Caulobacter sp. FWC2: one gene and its partner. The main gene of each other region encodes a partner of the protein of the gene in region 2 in a complex. Links are inferred from orthologs where the notes say so. Each region holds a gene or a part of one and is shown on either strand. Other genes may lie near its edges.

Region 1 (4,714 bases), 2.0 Mb from region 2 along the record:
TGATCGGCAGGAACGGGTCGACGCTGTCGGGCGAGTTGCGGACCAACTGGGTGAACTGCACGCCGTCCAGCGGGCTCATCTTGAAGTCGACGATCGCGATGTCCGTCTGCCAGTCGCGCAGGATCTGCAGGCCCTCGGCCCCGTCCATGGCTTCACGAATGTGGCGAACGCCCACGCCTTTCAGGATCGCCGAGACGATCGACCGGATGTGCTGGTTGTCGTCCACCAGCAAAAAGCGCAGCTTTTCCAACGCCGCCGACATGCGGGAGCCGCCTCCTTAAAAATCTCGCGGAAACACCAGAACGCGGGCTGCTCCCACAAGCGACCGCCCGTCCCAATAGCGGCGGCATAGCTAGCGAATGAATGAAAATCGCGCCAGAGGCGAATTGTAAGATTTTAAGCACGGAAGGGACCCGCGCCGACCAGCAGGGACGGGTCCAGATTGCGCCCGCGCCATTTCATGCGCCAGCATAGATGCGGTCCGGTCGCGCGGCCTTCCTTGCCCGTCTCGGCGATCAGCTGGCCCTGAGTGACGTAAGCGCCCGTCGGGACAAGGATTTTCGACAGATGAAGATAGGCGGTGACCAGGCCCTGGCCGTGATCGACCAGGACGAGACCGCCCTCATAGTGCAATCCGGTCTCGGCGAAGCACACCAGACCGCCGGCCGGCGCGCGCACCGGCGTGCCGACGGGTGTCGCCAGATCAACCCCATAATGGGGACGCTTGGGCTCGCCATTGAGTATCCGCTGGCCGCCGAAGCGGGCCGAGCGCCTCGCCCCGACGACCGGAAGGATGAAGCCGTCGCGGAATCCCTCCAGGTCGGCCTGGCTGGCGAAGCCGGCGACCTTGCGGAGGTTCTCGGCGGTGATCCGCTCCAGCAGCACCGGGTCAGTCGGCGTGACCTGCTCGGGCGGCAGGCCGTCGATGCGCTGGATGTCGAAATCGCCGACCGCGATGGCGCGCTCGTCCGTAGCCGAACCGTCGGGCGTGGTGACTGTCAGTTTGCTGATCGGCGGCGCGTCGCGGTCGAAGCCGATCACGAACCAACCATTGGCCGAGGCGGTGGTCTGCGCCAGGCCGTCGATATCGATCAGCGCGCGCGGCGTTGTGCGCCCCACGGCGTAGCCGCCTTGGATGAACTTGCCCGTCATCGACAGGCCCGGCGCGGCGGCGCGGGCCGTCGTCGTCAGAGCGGCGGAAAGCGGCAGCGCGGCCAGGACCGCGCGGCGGCTCAGGCCGCCTGCCAACGCTTCAGAGCTTCGGCGGGACCGGCATAGGCTTCCTGGTGCTCGGGGCTCCAGTAGCGCAGAGCCTCCAGCGGGATCTGCTTGTTGGTGATGGCGCACAGCACGAAGCGGCCGGGGCTGAGCACGGCGAACTCGCCGTCGCCATAGTGCAGGACGGCGAGGCCGTCGGACTTACCGAGATCACGATCGAAAGCGTTCATGGCTTTTACTCTACGCCAAACCGGGGCTTCAGAACAGATCGCCTTGATCGATCGGCGGCGCTGCCGGCTTGGGGCGAGGCTTCGTCGCGGGCGCGGCTGCGGGCGTGGGCGGCGGGACAAATCCGCCTTCGCCGTCGATCACTGCGTCGCGGTCGCCGCTCTTGAACTTCAGGTTCACGCGTTCGCCGGAGACAAGGTCGGCCGCCGAGCGGGCCAGCGTTCCGTCGCCCTTGCGGACCAGGGCGAAGCCCAGCTCCAGCGGGCGTTCGGGGTTCAGCGACTGGCGCAGCTTTTCCAGGCCGGACAAGCGGTCGACATCGCGCTGCAGGCGACGTTCCCCCGCCGCGTTCAGGCGATGCCAGAGGGCGGGGAGGCGGGCGTGCTGAGCGACGCGGTCGGGCGCGCGGCGGGCGGCAAGGTCCAGGCGGCGGCCAAGGTCGGTCACGCGCTCGGCCTTGGTCGCATGCTGGCGGCGCAGGGCGTCCGGCGTCAGGCGCGCGGTGACCTTCAGCAGTTCCTGGGCGTGGACGGTGGTGTTGCGGTGCAGAGCCGCGTCCAGGCGTCCCGACGCGATGTCGAACCGCTGCTGGGCCAGGGCCAGGATGTCGTCCGGACGGGGCAGGCCACGCGCGGCGCTGACCAGGCGCGTGCGACGGTCCTCGATCAGGCGCGCGCCCGATCGGTTCAGGCGGCGGTCCAGATCCGAGATCAGCGCGCGCAGCTCGGCCAGCACCGGCGTCGCCATCTCGGCGGCGGCGGTCGGCGTGGGCGCGCGGCGGTCGGAGACGAAGTCGATCAGGGTGGTGTCGGTCTCGTGGCCGACGGCCGAGATCAGGGGGATGGTCCCCTCGGCGACCGTGCGGGCCAGGCCTTCGTCGTTGAACGCCCAGAGGTCCTCCACCGAACCGCCGCCACGGGCGACGATCAGGATGTCGGGGCGCGGCACGGGACCGCCGGGCGCGATGGCGTTGAAGCCGCGAATGGCCGCGCTGACCTGGCCGGCGGCGGCGTCGCCCTGGACGACGCACGGCCAGACCAGCACCTGGCACGGCCAGCGGTCGCGGATGCGGTGCAGGATATCGCGGATCACCGCGCCGGTCGGGCTGGTGATGACGCCGACGACGGTCGGCATCGAGGGCAGGGGCTTCTTGCGCTCCGGCGCGAACAGACTCTCGGCGGCCAGCTTGGCCTTCAGCCGCTCGAGTTGCGCGAGAAGCGCGCCGACGCCGGCGGCCTCCATGCTGTCGATGACGATCTGGTAGCGCGAGCCGGCCGGATAGGTGGTGATCTTGCCGGTGACGATGACCTCGAGGCCATGCTCGGGCCGCACGCCCAGGCCCCGGACATTGCCCTTCCAGACCACGCCGTCGATCGCGGACTTGTCGTCCTTGATGGTCAGGTAGACGTGGCCATTGCCGTGGTGGGTGACCTTCGACAACTCACCCCGCAGCCGCACGAAGCCGTACCGGTCCTCCAGCGTCCGCTTCAGGGCGAAGGCCAGCTCGGAGACCGAATAGGGCGGGGCGTTGGAATCGTTCGGCGCGAGGTCCGTCATCCGCTCTATCTAGAACGTCCCCCAGAAATGGAAAATCCCGGACGGTCTTTTCGACCGTCCGGGATCCGCCGCCTGAGAGACTATTATTCTTCTTAGATGTAGCGGCGAAGCGAACGGGCGAGCTCGGTGGCGCCGCCCTTCTTCTTGGTCTGCTGCGGCTGGTAGGCCACACGGGCGTGCTCGACGCAGTAGGGGCCTTCCGACGAGCGGCGGCCGCAGAAGGTGAAGCCGTCCGTCGAAGGATCGCCGATCGGCCACTTGCACATGTGCGCGCCCAGGGTCAGCACGGTGGCCGAGCCCGGCTCTTCATGGCGGAAGGCCGGCAGCGACGGAGGCGTCGAGTTCGAGGCCGAGACTGCCGGAACCGACGACGGCGCTTCGACCGGCGTCACGCGACGCGGGGCCGATGGCATGGCCTGGGCGGCCGGACGCGCCGGACGCGGAGCCTTGAAGGCCGGACGCGCCGGTTGCGAGGGAGCCGCGCGGCCCGAAAGGCCCAGGCGGTGCACCTTGCCGATGACGGCGTTGCGCGTTACGCCGCCCAATTGCTTGGCGATCTGACTGGCCGAAAGGCCGTCCAGCCAGAGCTTCTTCAAGGTCGAAACCCGTTCGTCGGTCCAGCTCATAACCCGTCTCCGCCGTTTCGATGGAGGTGAAGCGCGTCCCCACGCTCCTCACCCCATATCTGGTGATCAAACCGCCCCGCCGGCGGTCGTCCTACTAGATATCGTAAAGAATGTGTTAAGGCGCACAATAGGCGGTAACGACTCTGTCCACAGAAACAAGATGTTGATTCAGGCAAGCCCAAGCTTGCGGAAAGGCGCCCCAGGGCGCACATGGCCAAACAACACAACGGGTTGAGCGTATGAGAGACATGGCCAACAGCGTCATTCCGCCGCAGCCGCGCGACTATCACGGCTGGAATTGGTCCGGGTTCGTCACGCTGTATCAGCGCGAAATCCGCCGGTTCTGGAAGGTCGGCACCCAGACGGTGGCCGCGCCGGTGGTGACGACGCTGCTCTACATGCTGGTCTTCGTGGTCGCCGTGGGCGCCAGCCGGCCGGCCGTGGGCGGGGTGACCTTCGGCCATTTCGTGGCCCCGGGCCTGATCATGATGGCGATCCTGAACAACGCCTTCGCCAATTCCTCTTCGTCGCTGATCCAGGCGAAGATGATGGGCCTGACGCCGGACTTCCTGACGCCGCCGTTGTCGGCGCTGGAGCAGGTGCTGGGCTTCGCTTTGGGCGCGGCGACGCGCGGTGTCGTGGTCGGGGCGGTCACCGCCCTGGTCATCGGGGTGCTGCCGGGCGCTGGGCTGCAGCTGGCTCACCCCTGGGCCATTACCTATTTCGCCGTGACGGCGTCGCTGATCCTGGGCCTGGCCGGCATATTGGCTGGCCTGTGGGCTGAGAAGTTCGACCAGCTGGCGGCGGTGACCAACTTCGTGATCATGCCGATGACCTTCCTGTCGGGCACCTTCTACCTGGTCGACAAGCTGCCCGAGCCGTTCCGTTCGGCCAGCCATTTCAACCCGTTCTTCTACCTGATCGACGGCTTCCGCTACGGCTTCATCGGCCATGCCGACGGTTCGCTCCTGATCGGCGTGATCAGCATGGGCGTGCTGACCATGGGCATGTTCCTGTGGTGCTGGCGCCTGTTCGTCACCGGCTATCGCCTGAAGAGCTGAGGCCCCGCCGCCGACGATCCGGAA
Region 2 (4,626 bases):
AGGTGCGGTCCGGGAACGCCTTCTGGAAGATGTCCAGGCCCGTGCCCGAGGGCATGGCGGCGGTGATGGCGACGATCTTGTCGTCGCGCTGCGCCTGCTTGACCAGTTCCTGGGCGAAGACCTTGGTGTAGCTGGGCGGGCCGGCGGCCGGCTTGTGCTGCTGGCCGGTGACCACGTCGAACTTGGCCACGGCGTGCAGCTTGTCCTCGGCCCCCTCGGCCGGGGCGTAGCCCTTGCCCTTCTGGGTGACGCAGTGGACCAGCACCGGCTTGTCGCCGAAGGCCTTGGCGTTCTTGAGCACGCTGACCAGGGCGTCCATGTCGTGGCCGTCGATCGGGCCGATATAGTAGAAGCCCAGCTCCTCGAAGAAGGTGCCGCCGGTGACCATGCCCCGGGCATATTCTTCCGCCTTGCGGGCCGCTTCGCGCATCGGCGTCGGCAGCTTTTCGACGACGGTCTTGCCCAGCTTGCGCACCGAGCGATAGGCGCCGCCCGAAACCAGGTTGGCCAGGTAGGCGCTCATGCCGCCCACCGGCGGGGCGATCGACATGTCGTTGTCGTTGAGGATGACGATCAGGCGCTTGGTGGTGTCGGTCGCCGCGTTCATGGCCTCATAGGCCATGCCGGCGCCCAGCGAGCCGTCGCCGATCACGGCGATGACGCTGTTGTCCTCGCCTTTCGCGTCGCGCGCGGCGCAGAAGCCCAGGGCCGCCGAGATCGAGGTCGCCGCGTGGGCCGCGCCGAACGGGTCGTATTCGCTCTCGGCCCGCTTGGTGAAGCCCGACAGGCCCCCGCCCTGGCGCAGCGTCTTGATGCGATCGCGACGGCCGGTGAGGATCTTGTGCGGATAGGCCTGGTGGCCGACATCCCAGATCAGGATGTCCTTGGGCGTCTCAAACACGTGGTGCAGGGCCACGGTCAGCTCGACCACGCCCAGGCCGGCGCCCAGGTGGCCGCCCGTCACCGACACCGCGTCGATCATCTCGGCGCGAACTTCCGCCGACAGCTGTTTCAGCTCTGGGAGGGAAAGCCCTCGCGTGTCAGCCGGCGAGGCGATCGAGTCTAGCAAGGGTGTGTTGGTGGGCATGTTTGAAGAAAGCGCGGTCAGTTCCGGCGGTCCAGCACGAAATCGACGCTTTCGCGCAGATGTCCGGCTCGTTCGCCAAAGATTTCAAGATGGGAGCGGGTCTGGTCGGCCAAAAGCGCCACGCGCTCTTTCGCCGCGTCCAGTCCCAGCAGGGTGACGTAGTTGGCCTTGCCCATGGCGGCGTCCTTGCCGCCGGTGGCCTTGCCCATGGTCTCGGGATCGCCCTCGGCGTCGAGAATGTCGTCGACGATCTGGTAGGCCAGGCCCAGGTCCTGGGCGAAGGCCATCAGGGCGGCGCGCTCGGATTCCTTGGCGCGGGCGATGATCAGCGGGATCTCGAACGCGAAGGCGATCAGGGCGCCCGTCTTCAAGCGCTGCATGCGGGCGACCGCGCCCAGGTCGTCGCGGACGCCCAGAATGTCGATCATCTGGCCGCCGGCCATGCCCTTGGCGCCCGAGGCGATGGCCAGCTTGCGCACCAGTTCCGACCGCACATGGCCGTCGTCGTGGGTGTCGGGGTGGGCCATGATCTCGAAGGCCGCCGTCTGCAGGGCGTCCCCCGCGAGGATGGCGGTGGCCTCGTCATATTGCTTGTGCACGGTCGGACGCCCGCGGCGGACGTCGTCGTCGTCCATGGCCGGCAGGTCGTCATGGACCAGGCTGTAGGCGTGGATGCATTCCAGCGCGCAGGCCGCGCGCAGAACCGGCCGCTCGGGCAGGTCGAACATCTTGCCGGTCTCGAGCGCGAAGAACGGCCGCAAGCGCTTGCCCGGCCCCAGGGCCGCGTAGCGCATGGCTTCCGTCAGGCGCGTTTCCGGACCATCGCTGCGGGGCAGCAGTTCGTCGAGCGCCACGGTGACGATGTCAGCGGCCTGGACGATCCGCTTCTCAAGATCACTGGACGGACGCGAACTCGCCATCAGTTGAACTCGGCCGGCTCGGCGGCGACGGCGCCGCCCTGACCCAGGACGATCTTCTCGACCTTCAGGCGCGCGGCCTCCAGCTTCTTCTCGCAGTGGGCCTTCAGGGCCGCGCCGCGCTCATAGATGTCGATCGACCGCTCCAGCGGAGCTTGGCCCGACTCCAGCTCGGCCACGATCCGCTCAAGCTGCGCCAGGGCTTCTTCGAAGCTCAGGGCGGAGATATCGGCGGGATTGCTGGCGGCGTCGGTCATTTCAACTCTCAGGTGAACAGGCGTGAGCCTAGTGTCCCGGGCCGACGCGAGCAACGGCCTAGAGCCTGGGCGTGGTTAAGGGAAGAGGGTTTGCGAGATCGGTGACAGATCAGCCGCGGCGGAAGCGCTTGAGGCTCCAGTAGGCGTGACCTTCATCAAGCAGTTTCGTCAGCCCACGCGCCTTCAGCGCATCGGCGATCATCCAGTTGAAGAAGCCGTGAGCCACGAGCAGTACGTCCTGGCCCTGGTCGGACAGCGCCACCAGCCGGTCGGCGGCCTTGCCGGCCCTGACCTCGGCTTCGGCGCGGGTCTCCTGGCCGCCGTGATTGTTGAAGAACCACCACCAGAAGCGGGCGAAGAAACCCAGGCGCTTGGGCGACATCCGCAGCCACAGCGGCCAGGGCGGCGGCGGCAGCGGGGCTTCGATGAAGGTCTCATCGGTGGTGAAGGTCCGCTCGCCGACCACCGCCTTGGCGGTCTCGATGGCGCGGCGGCGGGTCGAGACGATGATCACGTCCGCGTCACGGGCGATCTGGATCAGCCCGTCCGGCGGGGTCTGTCCGTCCTTCAGGCCGCCCACCTCGTAGCGCGCCCACCAGTCGCCGTATTCAGGCGCATTGAGGCGGACCTTGCGCGACAGGGCGGGCTCGCCGTGGCGGGCCAGGGTGACGGTCCCCGACTTCACGGGCGAGGACGCTTGGTCGGCGATGGTGACGTCGGCCATGTTGAAGAGAAGTCGGTGGGCCCAGCGGCCTTTCCGTCCCCTCACCCCTCCTGAAGAGCGCGCACATGCGCGGCGGCGGAACGCCCCAGCGCCTGGAGGTCGTAACCGCCCTCGAGCGAGGACACAACCCGGCCCTTGGCGCGGGCGTTGGCCACCGAGACGATCGCCCGCGTCGCCCAGGCGAAATCGTCCTCGTCCAGGCTCTGGGCCGACAGCGGATCGCGGACGTGGGCGTCGAAGCCGGCCGAGACGATCAGCAGCTCGGGCGCGAAGGCGTCGACCTTGTCCATCAGCCCCTCGAATCGCGACCGCCACAGTTCGCGCGGCGCATGCGGGGCCACCGTGGCGTTGGCGATGTTGCCCAGACCGGTCTCGGACGGATCGCCGGTGCCCGGATAGAGCGGCGACTGGTGGATCGAGGCGAAGAACACGGTCGGGTCGTTCTCGAACACGGCTTGTGTGCCGTTGCCGTGGTGGACGTCGAAGTCGACGATCGCCACCCGCTTCAGCCCGGCCGCCTGGGCCGCGCGGGCCGCCACGGCGACGCTGGAAAAGACGCAAAAGCCCATGGCCACGCCCGGCTCGGCATGATGTCCCGGCGGCCGCACGGCGCAGAATGCTCGCCTGGCCTCGCCCGCCGCCACGGCTCGCACCGCCGCGACGCTGGCCCCGGCCGCGCGACGGGCGGCCGCCAGGCTGCCGCTCGACATCACCGTGTCGGGGTCCAGCGCCAGCCGGCCCGACCTGGGCGCGGCCTCGAACACGGCGTCGACGAAGGCCTTGGGATGCACCCGCAGCAGGTCCTCGACCTCGACCAGCGGCGCATCCAGCGCCTCCAGCGCCAGATTGGGATCATCGTTCAGGGCGTCGATCACGGCGCGCAGGCGCTCTGGGCTCTCCACGTGGCCATGGCCGGGCTGGTGGTCGAGCATGTCGAGATGGGTATAAAGCGCCACGGTCATGCGAGGATTCTAGACCTTGAACGCTGCTCAGACCATCCGCCCGTCTTCCATTCGCCGCGCCACGATCGACGACGCCGACACCGTGTCCAGCCTGGGCGCGCGCACCTTCACGGAAACCTTCGCCCACCTCTATCCGCCCGAGGACCTGGAGACCTTCCTGGCCTATGCCTACGGCTTGGAGCGGACCCGCAACGACCTGGCCCATCCCGACAAGGCGACCTGGCTGCTGGAGGACGAGGACGGCGAGGCCATCGGCTACGCCCTGGCCGGACCGTGCGACCTGCCCCATGAGGACGTTGAGCCCGCCCATGGCGAGCTGAAGCGGGTCTATGTGCTCAAGAGCCACCAGGGCGGCGGGCGCGGCTCGGCGCTGCTGAACACCGCCCTGGACTGGCTGGAGAAGGACGGCCCCCGCCCGCTGTGGATCGGCGTGTGGTCCGAGAACTTCGGGGCGCAGAAGCTCTATGGCCGCCTGGGGTTCGAGAAGGTCGGCGAGTACCACTTCCCGGTCGGGGAGACGCGGGACCTGGAGTTCATCCTGCGGCGGGGATGAGGCTCGGCATTGCGTCGCGATTGAGAACCCTCCATTCTCCCGAACATCTGTTCGAAAGCCGCGCCGATGTTCCTTCGCTTCTTCTCCGAGCTCCGCCAGGCCAAGGTGCCGGTGAGCCTGCGTGAA

Evidence for each region. The genes of interacting proteins can lie anywhere in the genome.
Region 1: the proteins of CSW62_RS17050 (region 2) and xseA are in contact, whole or in part, in a cryo-EM structure (PDB 8TXR), measured with the Escherichia coli proteins. The link is inferred for Caulobacter sp. FWC2 from one-to-one orthologs.

Annotation. Positions count from the first base shown.
Region 1 is NZ_PEBF01000001.1:1,559,360-1,564,073, forward strand. The notes cover bases 741-3,620. They hold xseA (exodeoxyribonuclease VII large subunit), read right to left. Parts: upstream 3,004-3,620; coding sequence 1,477-3,003; downstream 741-1,476. Other genes in these bases: CSW62_RS07605 (M23 family metallopeptidase), read right to left, coding at 741-1,248; CSW62_RS07610 (DUF2093 domain-containing protein), read right to left, coding at 1,233-1,448; CSW62_RS07620 (GcrA family cell cycle regulator), read right to left, coding at 3,096-3,620. Outside these bases: CSW62_RS07600 (response regulator), read right to left, coding at 1-262; more of CSW62_RS07605, read right to left, coding at 397-740; more of CSW62_RS07620, read right to left, coding at 3,621-3,629; CSW62_RS07625 (ABC transporter permease), read left to right, coding at 3,869-4,690. UniProt on the Escherichia coli protein: Bidirectionally degrades single-stranded DNA into large acid-insoluble oligonucleotides, which are then degraded further into small acid-soluble oligonucleotides.
Region 2 is NZ_PEBF01000001.1:3,554,991-3,559,616, forward strand. The notes cover bases 635-3,426. They hold CSW62_RS17050 (exodeoxyribonuclease VII small subunit), read right to left. Parts: upstream 2,262-3,426; coding sequence 2,007-2,261; downstream 635-2,006. Other genes in these bases: dxs (1-deoxy-D-xylulose-5-phosphate synthase), read right to left, coding at 635-1,087; CSW62_RS17045 (polyprenyl synthetase family protein), read right to left, coding at 1,105-2,007; CSW62_RS17055 (histidine phosphatase family protein), read right to left, coding at 2,371-3,030; CSW62_RS17060 (histone deacetylase family protein), read right to left, coding at 3,027-3,426. Outside these bases: more of dxs, read right to left, coding at 1-634; more of CSW62_RS17060, read right to left, coding at 3,427-3,947; CSW62_RS17065 (GNAT family N-acetyltransferase), read left to right, coding at 3,964-4,500; CSW62_RS17070 (VWA domain-containing protein), read left to right, coding at 4,567-4,626. UniProt on the Escherichia coli protein: Bidirectionally degrades single-stranded DNA into large acid-insoluble oligonucleotides, which are then degraded further into small acid-soluble oligonucleotides.